3 regions of the Buttiauxella sp. JUb87 genome follow, and region 1 is predicted to be linked to each of the others. Evidence: predicted binding sites of a transcription regulator. Region 1 holds the regulator's gene; each other region holds the start of a gene.
What was found. The regulator CRP, encoded in region 1, controls carbon source genes, mostly activating them, when cyclic AMP is high. The targets are predictions, from matches to a motif close to ATGTGANNNNNNTCACAT.
Positions count from the first base shown of each region.

Region 2: focA (formate transporter FocA) is a predicted target of CRP. The motif match lies at 2,952-2,969, and genes of this name have one in related genera.
Region 3: uxuA (mannonate dehydratase) is a predicted target of CRP. The motif match lies at 1,688-1,705, and genes of this name have one in related genera.

Region 1 is NZ_SNVY01000002.1:43,947-48,475, forward strand. It holds gene EC843_RS08605 (hydrolase) at 1-749, shown strand, start outside; gene EC843_RS08610 (YheU family protein) at 746-964, shown strand; gene EC843_RS08615 (phosphoribulokinase) at 1,138-2,022, shown strand; gene EC843_RS08620 (OsmC family protein) at 2,040-2,444, opposite strand; gene crp (cAMP-activated global transcriptional regulator CRP) at 2,758-3,390, shown strand; gene EC843_RS08630 (YccS/YhfK family putative transporter) at 3,482-4,529, shown strand, end outside.
Region 2 is NZ_SNVY01000003.1:653,662-658,190, reverse strand. It holds gene EC843_RS15055 (DUF421 domain-containing protein) at 33-725, opposite strand; gene ycaO (30S ribosomal protein S12 methylthiotransferase accessory factor YcaO) at 864-2,621, shown strand; gene focA (formate transporter FocA) at 3,028-3,885, shown strand; gene pflB (formate C-acetyltransferase) at 3,939-4,529, shown strand, end outside.
Region 3 is NZ_SNVY01000001.1:1,374,889-1,379,417, reverse strand. It holds gene EC843_RS06460 (mannitol dehydrogenase family protein) at 132-1,595, opposite strand; gene uxuA (mannonate dehydratase) at 1,804-2,997, shown strand; gene yeiP (elongation factor P-like protein YeiP) at 3,111-3,683, opposite strand; gene EC843_RS06445 (YkgJ family cysteine cluster protein) at 3,850-4,104, shown strand; gene EC843_RS06440 (ABC transporter substrate-binding protein) at 4,243-4,529, shown strand, end outside.

The sequences.
Region 1 (4,529 bases):
ATGGGTTAATTGATGCCGCGCGTAAGCAAGGCTGGTTGGGTGTGGTGATGCACTTCCGTGGCTGTAGCGGCGTGCCGAATCGCATGAAACGCATCTATCACTCCGGCGAAACCGAAGATGGCAGCTATTTCCTCAACTGGCTCTCTACACGTTACGGTAAAGCCCCCACGGCGGCGGTCGGGTTTTCTCTCGGCGGTAACATGCTCGCCTGTTTAATGGCAAAACAAGGCGCAGATTGTACGCTACAGGCAGGTGTAGTGGTTTCTGCCCCGCTGATGCTGGAGCATTGCAGCAAGCATATCGAGAAAGGTTTCTCACGCGTTTACCAACATTATCTGTTAAATCTGCTGAAGAAAAATGCGGCACGTAAGCTCAGAAGCTATCCAGGCACACTCCCGGTAGATATGCGCCAGCTTAAAGGAGTGCGTCGTCTGCGTGAGTTTGACGATTTGATCACCTCGAAGATTCATGGCTTTGCAGATGCTATCGACTACTATCGTCAATGCAGCGCCATGCCGTTGCTGCCGCAAATCAAAACGCCGACGTTAATCATTCACGCTAAAGATGACCCGTTTATGGATCACCATGTGATCCCCGACACAGCGATACTGCCTGCCAATATTGAGTATCAACTGACGCGCTATGGTGGGCATGTTGGATTTGTTGGTGGCACGCTACGGCGTCCGGAAATGTGGCTTGAGCAACGCATCCCGCAGTGGTTGTCTAAATTTTTGGACCCGTCATTATGATGATTCCCTGGCAAGATCTCCCCCCCGAAACGCTTGATAATCTGATTGAATCCTTTGTATTACGTGAAGGTACCGATTATGGTGAACAAGAGCGTTCGCTGGAGCAAAAAGTGGCCGATGTTAAGCGCCAGCTACAAAGTGGCGAGGCTGTGCTGGTATGGTCGGAGCTTCACGAAACGGTGAATATCATGGCTCGCGGGCAGCTTCGCGGCTAAGCGTTTATTCTATACTGCATAGTAAAACCACACTCACCCCAGCCCTATCCCTGAGGGAGAAGGGGAAGAACCAAAGCGAAATCCGGACAGTCTCCTCTCCAGGGGGAGAGGGTTAGGGTGAGGGCCAGCCCTTACGAACACACACTTGTGATTACCCATGGAGTTGTTGCCTTATGTCAGCCAAACATCCGGTTATTGCCGTAACAGGTTCCAGCGGCGCGGGAACGACCACCACCAGCCTTGCCTTCCGCAAAATATTCCAGCAACTCAACCTGCGCGCTGCCGAAGTTGAAGGTGACAGCTTCCATCGTTTCACGCGTCCTGAAATGGATATGGCTATTCGTAAAGCACGCGACTTAGGCCGCCATATCAGTTACTTCGGTCCGGAAGCGAATGACTTCGGCCTGCTGGAACAAACGTTTATCGAGTACGGAAAAACCGGGCAAGGTAAATCGCGTAAGTATCTTCATACCTATGACGAAGCCGTCCCCTGGAACCAAATTCCTGGGACGTTTACACCATGGCAATCGCTGCCTGAACCGACCGATGTGTTGTTCTATGAAGGATTGCATGGTGGAGTCGTCACCCCACAGCACGATGTGGCGAATGCCGTCGACTTGCTGGTTGGCGTAGTGCCGATTGTCAACCTGGAATGGATTCAAAAACTGGTGCGTGATACCAGCGAACGTGGGCATTCCCGGGAAGCGGTGATGGATTCAGTGGTGCGCTCAATGGACGACTACATCAATTACATCACGCCACAATTTTCACGCACGCACATTAACTTCCAGCGTGTCCCGACTGTAGATACCTCTAACCCGTTTGCTGCACGCGGAATTCCATCGCTGGATGAAAGTTTTGTGGTGATTCATTTTCGCGGGCTGGATGACATCGATTTCCCGTACTTGCTCGCCATGTTGCAAGGCTCATTCATTTCCCACATCAATACAATAGTGGTACCGGGCGGCAAAATGGGGCTGGCGATGGAGTTGATCATGACGCCGTTAGTGAAGCGTCTGGCAGAAGGACGAAATATCAATATTCAGGGCGGCGAGTAACCGCCCTGTTTTGCACACTAGCCTTCAATGACTTCGTAGCTGTGCGTGATATTTACGGCTTTTTCCAGCATCAGTGCAACAGAGCAATACTTCTCAGCAGATAAATCAACCGCGCGGGAAACCGCGTTATCTTTTAGCTCTTTGCCTGTCACGATGAAATGCAGATTGATGTGAGTAAAAAGACGAGGAGCTTCTTCGCGACGCTCAGAGGTCAATTTCACTTCGCAGTCAGTGACGTCGTAGCGGCCTTTTTGCAAAATAGAAACCACGTCGATTGCACTGCAACCCCCGGCAGCCATCAGTACCATTTCCATCGGGCTCGGTGCTTTATCGCCAGAATTACCGTCCATCAGAATCTGGTGTCCTGAAGCGGATTCACCAAGGAAAGTTAACCCTTCAACCCATTTCACACGTGCCTGCATGTTGCTTCTCCCATTGAAAAAATTACCTTCCAGAGTACGCGGATGCAGCAAAACTGGCAACGGAAGGCGACCTACGTCATGCTGAAACGAGACAATAGGAGACACCTGCCAAAAGCTATGCTAAAACAATCCGGATGCTACATTGATACATTGACGTAATGCATAGATGCAAAGGACGTCACTAATTACAGGCAGCAAGAATGACTTGCATGCCATCTCCCCAAAGTGGGGAATATTCTAATACTTGCAACGCCAGACAGGATGTTTAGCGTCCTGTCGTTGGTAGCCAGTTATAAACAGAGGATAACCGCGCATGGTGCTTGGCAAACCGCAAACAGACCCGACTCTCGAATGGTTCTTGTCCCATTGCCACATTCATAAGTATCCATCGAAGAGCACACTGATCCACCAGGGTGAAAAAGCAGAGACGCTGTATTACATCGTCAAGGGCTCTGTAGCTGTTCTGATCAAAGATGAAGAGGGCAAGGAAATGATCCTCTCCTATCTGAATCAGGGCGACTTTATTGGTGAGTTAGGGCTGTTCGAAGAAGGCCAGGAACGTAGTGCCTGGGTCCGTGCTAAATCTGCCTGTGAAGTGGCTGAAATTTCCTATAAAAAATTCCGCCAGCTGATCCAGGTAAACCCAGACATTCTGATGCGTCTTTCTTCCCAGATGGCTCGTCGTCTGCAAGTCACTTCTGAGAAAGTCGGTAACCTGGCATTCCTCGATGTGACTGGTCGTATCGCGCAGACACTGTTGAACCTGGCAAAACAGCCTGATGCAATGACTCACCCAGACGGTATGCAGATTAAAATTACCCGTCAGGAAATTGGTCAGATCGTCGGTTGTTCTCGTGAAACTGTCGGTCGTATCTTGAAAATGCTGGAAGATCAGAACCTGATCTCCGCTCACGGCAAAACGATCGTCGTTTACGGCACTCGTTAATTTCCGTTTCAAAAAAGGCGTGTTGCTTTATGGACACGCCTTTTTTTGTCTTTAAAATCCAAACACCTGCAACACAAAGTATGACAAGCATATGTGGAGAAGATTAATCTATCACCCTGAAGTTAACTATGCACTGCGGCAAACGCTGGTGCTGTGCCTTCCTGTGGGGATCGGTTTACTACTGGGGAATTTGCAGTTAGGTCTGCTTTTCTCGTTAGTGCCCGCTTGTTGCAACATTGCTGGTCTGGATACACCCCATAAGCGTTTTTTTAAACGCCTGATTGTTGGCGGCACTCTTTTTGCGACCAGCAGTTTAATCATGCAGCTTTTGCTGCTCTACACCGCGGTCCCATTGCCCATCATTCTTATGGTGATGGCGCTCTTGTTGGGCGTCACCGCTGAAATCAGCGCCCTGCACGCACGTTTGCTTCCGGCATCGCTGATTGCGGCCATCTTTACGCTAAGCATGGCCGGCAATATGCCTATCTGGAAGCCGATGGTGTTATATGTCTCCGGCACGATTTGGTACGGAGTCTTTAACTGGTTTTGGTTCTGGATGTGGCGTGAGCAGCCGCTGCGCGAAACGTTAAGCCTGCTCTATCGCCAATTGGCGGAGTACTGTGAAGCCAAATACGGCATGCTGACACAACATGCTGATCCCGAAACAGCGCTGCCTCCACTGCTGGCTCGCCAGCAAAAAGCCGTAGACCTGATCACCATCTGCTACCAACAGCTGCATATGCTGTCGGCAAATCAGCAGAACGGTTACAAACATTTGTTACGCTCTTTTCAGATAGCGTTAGATTTGCAAGAGCACATCTCCGTCAGTTTGCACCAGCCTGCCGAGGTGCAAAAACTTGTCGCGAAAAGCCATGCAGAAGCGGTTATTCGCTGGAATGCGCAGACCATTGCGGCACGCTTGCGCGTGTTGGCCGATGACATTCTCTACCATCGTTACCCACAGCGTTTTACGATGGAGAAACAAATTGAAGCCCTCGAGAAAATTGCTCGCCAGAATCCGGACAACCCGGTTGGGCAGTTTTGTCATTATCACTTCAGCCGTATCGCCCGCGTGCTGCGCATCCAACGCCCTCTGTACGCCCGTGATTTAATGGAAGACCGGCAGCGCCGTTTACCGC
Region 2 (4,529 bases), on a different contig from region 1:
AATCGATGAATTAAACACCCGATAAATGCCCGTCAGGTCACTCGCGTGGCGGTACTGGCCTTAACCCAAACTTTATGAGCACAGCGCGGGCAAGCAATTTCATCATTTGCATTCAACGCCACGACTTCACTGCAATGGATACAGGCATAATCCGCATCTTCCGGCATTTTAATAAACCGTTCGCAGCAGTGCTCAGGCAAAATCGGTAAACCCGGCCTGACGAGTTTATCAGGAAAGAAATAGACGCTTATCTGGCCGTTGGTTTCAAGTATCGCCAGACGAACTTGCCCGAGATGCTCTACGCCCAGCAAGCGTAGCTCCATAAAAAACTCAAATTCAGTCATGTTTTGCGACTTCATTTTTTCCCAGGAAAACTCCCCCTCTTCGATAATGACGGAAGGTTTTCCTTCAAACAGGTTTTCAAGTTTTTCACTGTGGCTCATCAGCCACATCACCAGACGATAAAGCAGCCCCAATGTGACGAAAACAATCAACACAGGTAGCATCGGTACGTCATGATAAAACGCCACATCGCCTGCCGCCGAGCCAAGCGTTAAGATTATCAACACTTCAAACAACGACATCTGCCGAACGCCACGCCGCCCCGTTATCTTTAAAAACAGGAACACTAATATAAAGGTATAGAGGCTACGAAAAGCGACCTCCCAGAGAAAATCGAGTGGGACGTCGTTTAATGCCATACGTTGAAGATCAAAGCTCTTCATTTTTACCGCCATTACAGTGGGTTACTGACAGTAAGCATAGCCTGTTATGCTATCGCCGCCTGCTGGCTGCTGACAATGGTGTCAGTCGGCTAAAACCCGTATCATTGCGCGCTTTGCGTACGACAAAAGTGAAACCTCATGACTCAAACCTTTATTCCTGGCAAAGATGCCGCACTGGAAGATTCCATCGCTCGCTTCCAGACCAAGCTCGCCGATCTTGGCTTTAATATAGAAGAAGCTTCCTGGTTAAACCCTGTGCCAAACGTCTGGTCAGTGCATATCCGTGATAAAGACAGCGCGCTGTGCTTTACCAATGGTAAAGGCGCGACTAAAAAAGCCGCTTTGGCTTCAGCGCTGGGCGAATATTTCGAGCGTTTGTCGACTAACTATTTCTTTGCTGATTTCTGGTTAGGTGAAACCATCGCCAATGGCCCGTTTGTGCATTATCCAAACGAGAAGTGGTTCCCAATTCCTGAAGATGAGCAACTGCCGGAAGGCATTCTCGACGATCGTTTGCGCGCGTTTTACGATCCTGAGAACGAAGTCACCGCAGGTATGCTGATTGATCTGCAATCCGGCAATGAAGAGCGCGGCATCTGCGCACTGCCGTTTACCCGCCAATCCGATCAAGAAACCGTCTATATTCCGATGAACATCATCGGGAACTTGTATGTTTCTAATGGGATGTCTGCAGGGAACACCGCAAACGAAGCCCGTGTTCAGGGACTTTCAGAAGTTTTTGAGCGTTACATTAAAAATCGCATTATCGCGGAAAGCATTAGCCTGCCGGAAATCCCGCAGGAAGTGCTGGCTCGCTATCCTGGCGTGGTTGAATCCATCGCCACGCTGGAAGCAGAAGGTTTCCCAATCTTCGCTTACGACGGTTCGTTAGGCGGAAAATATCCGGTTATTTGCGTGGTGTTATTCAACCCAGCAAACGGGACGTGTTTTGCGTCGTTCGGTGCCCACCCTGATTTTGGTGTTGCGCTGGAACGTACCGTGACTGAACTGCTGCAGGGGCGTGGCCTTAAAGATCTGGATGTCTTCACTCCTCCGACCTTTGATGACGAAGAAGTTGCCGAGCATGCCAATCTCGAAACTCACTTTATCGACTCCAGCGGTCTGATCTCCTGGGATATGTTCAAGCAAGATGCCGACTATCCATTTGTTGACTGGAGCTTCTCTGGAACCACAGAAGAAGAATTTGCCACATTGATGGCAATCTTTAATGCAGAAGACCAGGAAGTTTATATCGCTGACTACCAGCATCTTGATGTTTACGCTTGCCGCATCATCGTTCCTGGTATGTCCGATATTTATCCTGCCGAAGATCTGCTGCTGGCTAACAACAGTATGGGCTATCACTTGCGTGACACCATTCTGTCATTACCAGGCAGTGAGTGGGAGAAGCAAGATTATCTCGATCTGATTTCTCAGTTAGATGAAGAAGGCCACGATGATTTCACCCGTGTCCGCGAGCTGCTTGGTCTGGCGACAGGTAAAGACAATGGCTGGTATACGCTGCGTATTGGTGAATTGAAAGCCATGCTGGCACTGGCTGGCGGTGACACCGAACAAGCGCTTATCTGGACGGAATGGACGATGGAATTCAACGCGTCTATTTTCAGCCCTGAGCGTGCGAACTACTATCGCTGCCTGCAAACCCTGCTGCTACTGGCGATGGAAGAAGACCGCCAACCGCTGCAATATCTGAATGCCTTTGTGCGTATGTACGGCGCAGAAACAGTAGAAGCGGCAAGTGCTGCTCTGAGTGGTGAAGCGCCATTCTATGGCCTGCAAGCTGTAGATAGCGATTTGAAAGCGTTCCCTGCCCATCAGGCGTTGTTAGCGGCGTATGAAAAACTGCAACGCGCAAAAGCGGCTTTCTGGAAATAAAGTAACAAAACTAAACTCAAAGGTGCGTAAACCATAATGTTTACGCTATATTACGGGGCGATTTTTATTGCCCCGTGTTTTTATTGGCAGCGTAATAATTTCATTTGTGACTCAATAGTTAAATATTGGTGAAATATTATTATATTAAACTACAAATAATGTTGCCAAATTATAGAAATACTCCATTCTAATTACCCCGACACAGGAGCGTTGAGGCTAAATATCAAATTACATTATAAATTTTAAACTTTATTTTTATCAAAAGTATCAACAACTTAAACTGAAAATCAGGTAAACACCTGCTTTTATCAGGCCTATAAGCTTGGCGAGATATGATCCATATCAAATTTTACTCTATAATGCTTTGTTAGTATCTCGTCGCCGAATTAAATAAGAGAGAGTTAGTGTGAAAGCTGACAACCCTTTTGATCTATTGCTCCCAGCCGCTATGGCGAAAGTCGCCGAAGACGCTGGCGTCTATAAAGCAACAAAGCACCCGCTGACCACGTTTTATTTAGCGATCACGGCGGGGATGTTCATCTCGATTGCCTTTGTCTTTTACATCACTGCGACCACCGGTACTTCGACCATTCCGTTTGGGATTGCGAAGCTGATTGGCGGTACTTGCTTCTCCTTAGGGCTTATCCTGTGCGTTGTCTGCGGTGCCGACCTCTTCACTTCTACCGTGTTGATTGTTGTTGCTAAAGCCAGTGGCCGTATCACCTGGGGTCAACTCGCGAAGAACTGGGTCAACGTTTACATCGGTAACCTGTTCGGTGCTTTGATGTTCGTGGTGTTGATTTGGTTGTCAGGTATGTACATGACAGCAAACGGTGCGTGGGGTCTGAATGTGCTTCAAACCGCAGACCATAAAATGCACCACACCTTTATTGAAGCTGTGTGCCTGGGTATTTTGGCTAACCTGATGGTCTGTCTGGCTGTCTGGATGAGCTACTCGGGTCGCAGTTTGATGGACAAGATGTTTGCTATGATTCTCCCGGTCGCCATGTTTGTTGCTAGTGGTTTTGAGCACAGTATCGCAAACATGTTCTTGATCCCTTTGGGTATCGTAGTACGCAACTTTGCAAGCCCGGAATTCTGGACCGCAGTTGGGTCGTCTCCGGACAATTTCACTCACTTGACCGTATTGAACTTCATCACAGATAACCTGATCCCAGTGACTATTGGGAACATTATCGGTGGCGGCGTACTGGTTGGGTTGACGTACTGGGTAATTTATCTACGCGGTGGTGATAAGCACTAAGTGCTAGCCGTCGTGTAGGGAATAAGAAATCCACATTAGAAGGTAGGTGTTAAATGTCCGAGCTTAATGAGAAGTTAGCCACAGCCTGGGAAGGTTTTGCCAAAGGTGACTGGCAGAATGAAGTCAACGTGCGTGACTTTATTCAGAAAAACTACACCCCTTACGAGGGTGACGAGTCCTTCCTGGCAGGTGCTACTGAAGCAACTACCACATTGTGGGACAACGTCATGGAAGGCGTTAAACAGGAAAACCGCACTCACGCGCCTGTTGACTTCGATACTGACCTCGCTTCCACCATCACCTCTCATGATGCTGGTTACATCAACAAGTCCCTCGAAACTATCGTTGGCCTGCAGACTGATGCTCCACTGAAACGTGCAATTATTCCGTTTGGTGGCATCAAAATGGTTGAAGGTTCTTGCAAAGTATACGGTCGTGAACTTGACCCAATGCTTAAGAAGATCTTCACCGAATACCGCAAAACCCACAACCAGGGTGTGTTTGACGTTTATACCAAAGACATTCTGAACTGCCGTAAATCAGGCGTAATCACCGGTCTGCCGGATGCTTATGGTCGTGGTCGTATCATCGGTGATTACCGTCGCGTTGCGCTGTACGGCATCGACTTCCTGATGAAAGACAAA
Region 3 (4,529 bases), on a different contig from region 1:
GGTGCTCCGGACAGGTTTAGTAAACCTTACGTGATTGAATGATCACAATCCTGAACAATATTGATGAAAAAAGGAAGACTGAACGCGCCTCGCTTCCTTGTTCAGCGCGTTTAAGGGCATAGATCGTTAAATTAATCGACCAGTTTTGCTACTGCTTCGCGCGCGCCGAGGTTGCATAATTCGCTCCACGCAATTTGGATACGGGCAACAAATTGTTCATCAACAGGCAGGTCGCTACCAAAGATTTCATGCAGGTTGAGCAGGGCGAGTACCCGTTCTTCAGTAGTGCTGCTTTCAACCAGCATTTTTATTTTTCCGGCCAGCGGATCACGAATATCAATCTCATTGCCAGCGTCATCAGTGCCGCTGACATAACGCATCCAGCCTGCGATGCCCAGTGCAAGACAAGGCCATTCATCACCTTGCTGGAGATGCCAGCGCACACTTTCCAGCATACGTTGCGGCAGTTTCTGGCTACCGTCCATCGCGATTTGCCACGTGCGATGTTTCAGCGCCGGGTTTTCGAAACGGTCGAGTAACTTATGTGCATACTGCTGCAAATCGACGCCAGTCACGCGCAGTGTCGGCGCTTGTTCCTGCATCATTAAGCGATGCGCAGCCAGGCGGAAATTGTTATCAGCCATACAATCATTGACGTGCTGATAGCCCGCCAGATAGCCGAGATACGCGAGGAAAGAGTGGCTGCCGTTAAGCATGCGCAGCTTCATTTGTTCCCATGGCATCACGTCGTCGACCATCTCAACACCCACTTCTTCCCATGCCGGGCGGCCAGCGACAAAGTTATCTTCAATCACCCACTGGATAAACGGTTCGCCTGAAATCGCGCATGGATCTTCTACGCCTAAGGCATCGGTGATTTCTTGCAGTGATTCCGGCGTTGCCGCAGGGACAATTCTGTCGACCATGGTGCTTGGGAAGGTCACGTGCTCACGGATCCAGTCGGCTAACTCCTGGCTGCGCGTTTCTGCCATGCCAATCACCGCGTGGCGAACGACATGGCCGTTGTCGGGAATGTTGTCGCAGGAAAGTACGGTAAAGGGACACAACCCGCGCTCGCGACGGCGATTAAGTGCTTCCACCAGAATGCCTGGTGCAGAATGGGGCTCGGCAGGATTTTGCAAATCGTGAATAATTCGTTCGTTACTATTGTCGAGTTTTCCGGTCGCCGGGTCGATGCAATAACCCTTTTCAGTCACAGTCAGGGAAACAATCGCCACCTGCGGTTCGCAGAACTTCTCAATGATTGCATCAAGGCCATCAAGTTTTGCGTTCAGGCACTCATTCACCGCACCAATAATAATTGCCTGGTTACTGTCACGGCCTTTTTCCAGCACGGTATATAAATGATCCTGGGCCCGCAGCGCGCTCATCAGTTTGTCGCCACTGAACAAGCTAATTTCACAAATGCCCCAATCGCCCGCCAATTTATTGAGTACCCGATCGGTTAACAGCGCCTGGTGTGCACGATGAAATGCGCCAAAACCAAAATGGACGATGCGGGTTTTTAACGCTTTGCGATCATAGCGTGGCTGCTGAACGCTGGCGGGGAGCGTGACCGAAGCAATTGTATTCATAATTGTAAATCCTGATTAACGAATTAGTAACATTGCGCAGTCTAAAGTTATATGACAACAAATTAAATTGGTGTGCTGGCTTTATCCCTTTAATGTGAGCTGGATCAACCAATATCACCGCAAAAATTGACCGAAAAGAAGAATCCGGTATGGTAGTAGTCAATACAGCATTTATAATTGGTATGACAACTTAACTGAGGAACTGTCGATGGAACAAACATGGCGTTGGTATGGCCCAAAAGACCCGGTATCTCTGGATGATGTGCGTCAAGCGGGCGCGACCGGTGTCGTTACTGCTCTGCATCACATCCCAAATGGCGAAGTGTGGCCGGTTGCTGACATTAAAGAGCGTCAAGCCGTGTTGGCAGCGAAAGGGCTGACCTGGTCTGTAGTAGAAAGTATCCCGGTGCACGAAGAAATTAAAACTCACTCCGGTGACTACGATAAGCATATCGCAAACTACCAACAAAGCATTCGTAACCTGGCAGAATGTGGCATCGACACCGTGTGCTACAACTTCATGCCAATTCTGGACTGGACGCGCACCGACCTGGAATATGAATTGCCAGATGGCTCAAAAGCCCTGCGTTTTGACCAGATTGCCTTTGCGGCATTTGAGCTGCACATCCTGAAGCGCAAAGGCGCTGAAGCGGATTACAGCGAAGAAGAGCAGCGTCAGGCGCTGGACTACTTCAACAATATGTCTGATGCCGAAAAAGAAAAACTGACCCGCAATATCATTGCCGGTTTACCCGGTGCGGAAGAGGGTTACACCCTGGACCAATTCCGTGCGCGTCTGGCGGAATATGACGGCATCAGCAAAGATCAATTACGTGAAAACATGGCGTACTTCCTGCGTGCGATTGTTGCCGTAGCAGAAGAAGTTGGCGTGCGTCTGGCAGTTCACCCGGACGATCCACCGCGTCCAATTCTTGGCTTGCCGCGTATCGTTTCTACCATTGAAGATATGCAGTGGCTGAAAGAAACCGTCAACAGCATTTATAACGGCTTCACCATGTGTACCGGTTCTTATGGCGTTCGCGCTGATAACGACCTGGTGCGGATGATTGAAACCTTCGGCGATCGCATTCACTTTACCCATCTGCGCGCAACTTGCCGCGAAGATAACCCGAAAACCTTCCATGAAGGCGCGCACCTGCAAGGTGATGTGAACATGGTTGCGGTGGTGAAAGCGATTCTGACTGAAGAACAGCGTCGTAAAAATGCCGGTGATGTGCGTCCGATCCCAATGCGTCCGGATCACGGCCACCAGATGCTTGACGACCTGCACAAGAAAACCAACCCTGGTTATTCAGCAATTGGCCGCCTGAAAGGTCTGGCTGAAGTACGCGGTGTGGAACTGGCTCTGAAACAGACCCTGTTCCCGGACTTGCTGAAGTAAGCTAAAAATTCCCTGATTGTCTCCTTCTCCTTCAGGGGGAAGGTCGGGATGAGGGGGTTTTACAGACATAAAAAAACGCGCCAATTGGCGCGTTTTTGCATTCTAAACAGCAATTAATCTGCACGACCCATAGAACGCTTTTCAGCGATATGGATGCGGATCTTTTCACCGGTCACCATATATTCTGGAACCTGAATCACCAGGCCAGTCGACATCGTTGCGGGCTTGGTACGGGAGCTTGCTGACGCGCCTTTGATGCCTGGTGCGGTTTCAACAATTTCCAGATCCACAGTCTGTGGCAGTTCAAGTGCCAGCAGTTGGCCATCCCAGGTCAGAACCTGCATGTCTGGCATGCCGCCTTCTGGAATGAACTGCAACTCGTCTTCAATCTGATCTTTAGAGAAGATATACGGGGTGTAATCTTCTTTATCCATGAACACGTATTCGTTGCCATCGATGTAAGAGAAATCAACGTAACGGCGGGTCAGGGTAATGGTGTCGACGATATCGTCACCTTTAAAGCGTTCTTCAACTTTCTGGCCAGTACGGACATCAGAAAAACGCATTTTATAGAGGGTTGCAGCGCCACGTGCGCTCGGTGCCTGAATATCAATATCTTTAACAATCAGCAGTTTGCCGTTGTAATTCAGTACCATACCTTTTTTGACTTCGTTAGCTCTTGCCATCGATGTTTCCTGTAAAAAATTGAGAGTCGAAAATATTGCGACAAATTACTCGCGGGGCGAGTTTCAGGCAAGCGGATTCACTGCTGAAAGCCGATAAATGCACATAGTAAAGCCACGTGACTACTGCTACAGTCCAGATCCTTGTCAGCCCACCGGAGCATTGCAGATGGACTGTCGTCCCGATTGCGGCGCATGTTGTACCGCGCCTTCCGTATCAAGCCCAATCCCTGGCATGCCGCATGGCAAGCCGGCCAATACTTCCTGCATTCAACTTGGCGCTGACATGCGTTGTAAAATTTTTCTTTCGCCGCTCAGGCCGAAGGTCTGCGCCAGCCTGCAAGCCACGCGTGAAATGTGTGGCACCACGCGCCAGCAAGCCATGGATTATCTGATATATCTCGAAGCGGCGACGGCCCCTTAACGGCCCATAACCTGGCCCTCTATTCTACCATAACCAGAATAGGGTCAAATATTTAACATGTTGATCATGATATAAATTCCTTGCCTTTGCCTGTCTGAATCTATCAGCAGGAATCAATCATTGGGAAAAGGAAATACCATGAGTAAAAATCTACTGTTATGGCTGGTCAGCCTGATGGCAGTGCTGCCTCTGCAGGCCGCTGAAATCCCACCAGGAACCGTGCTCTCCCCCCAGCAAATTTTCCGCTATAACAATCACAGCGATCCGAACAGCATTGATCCGCAAAGAGTGGAGGAAAATACTGCCGCGCAGGTGGCACTGGATCTTTTTGAAGGGCTGATATGGCTGGATGGCGAAGGGAATCCCCAACCCGCGCAGGCACAGAGTTGGCAAAAAAGTGACGATGGAAAAACTTACATTTTCAG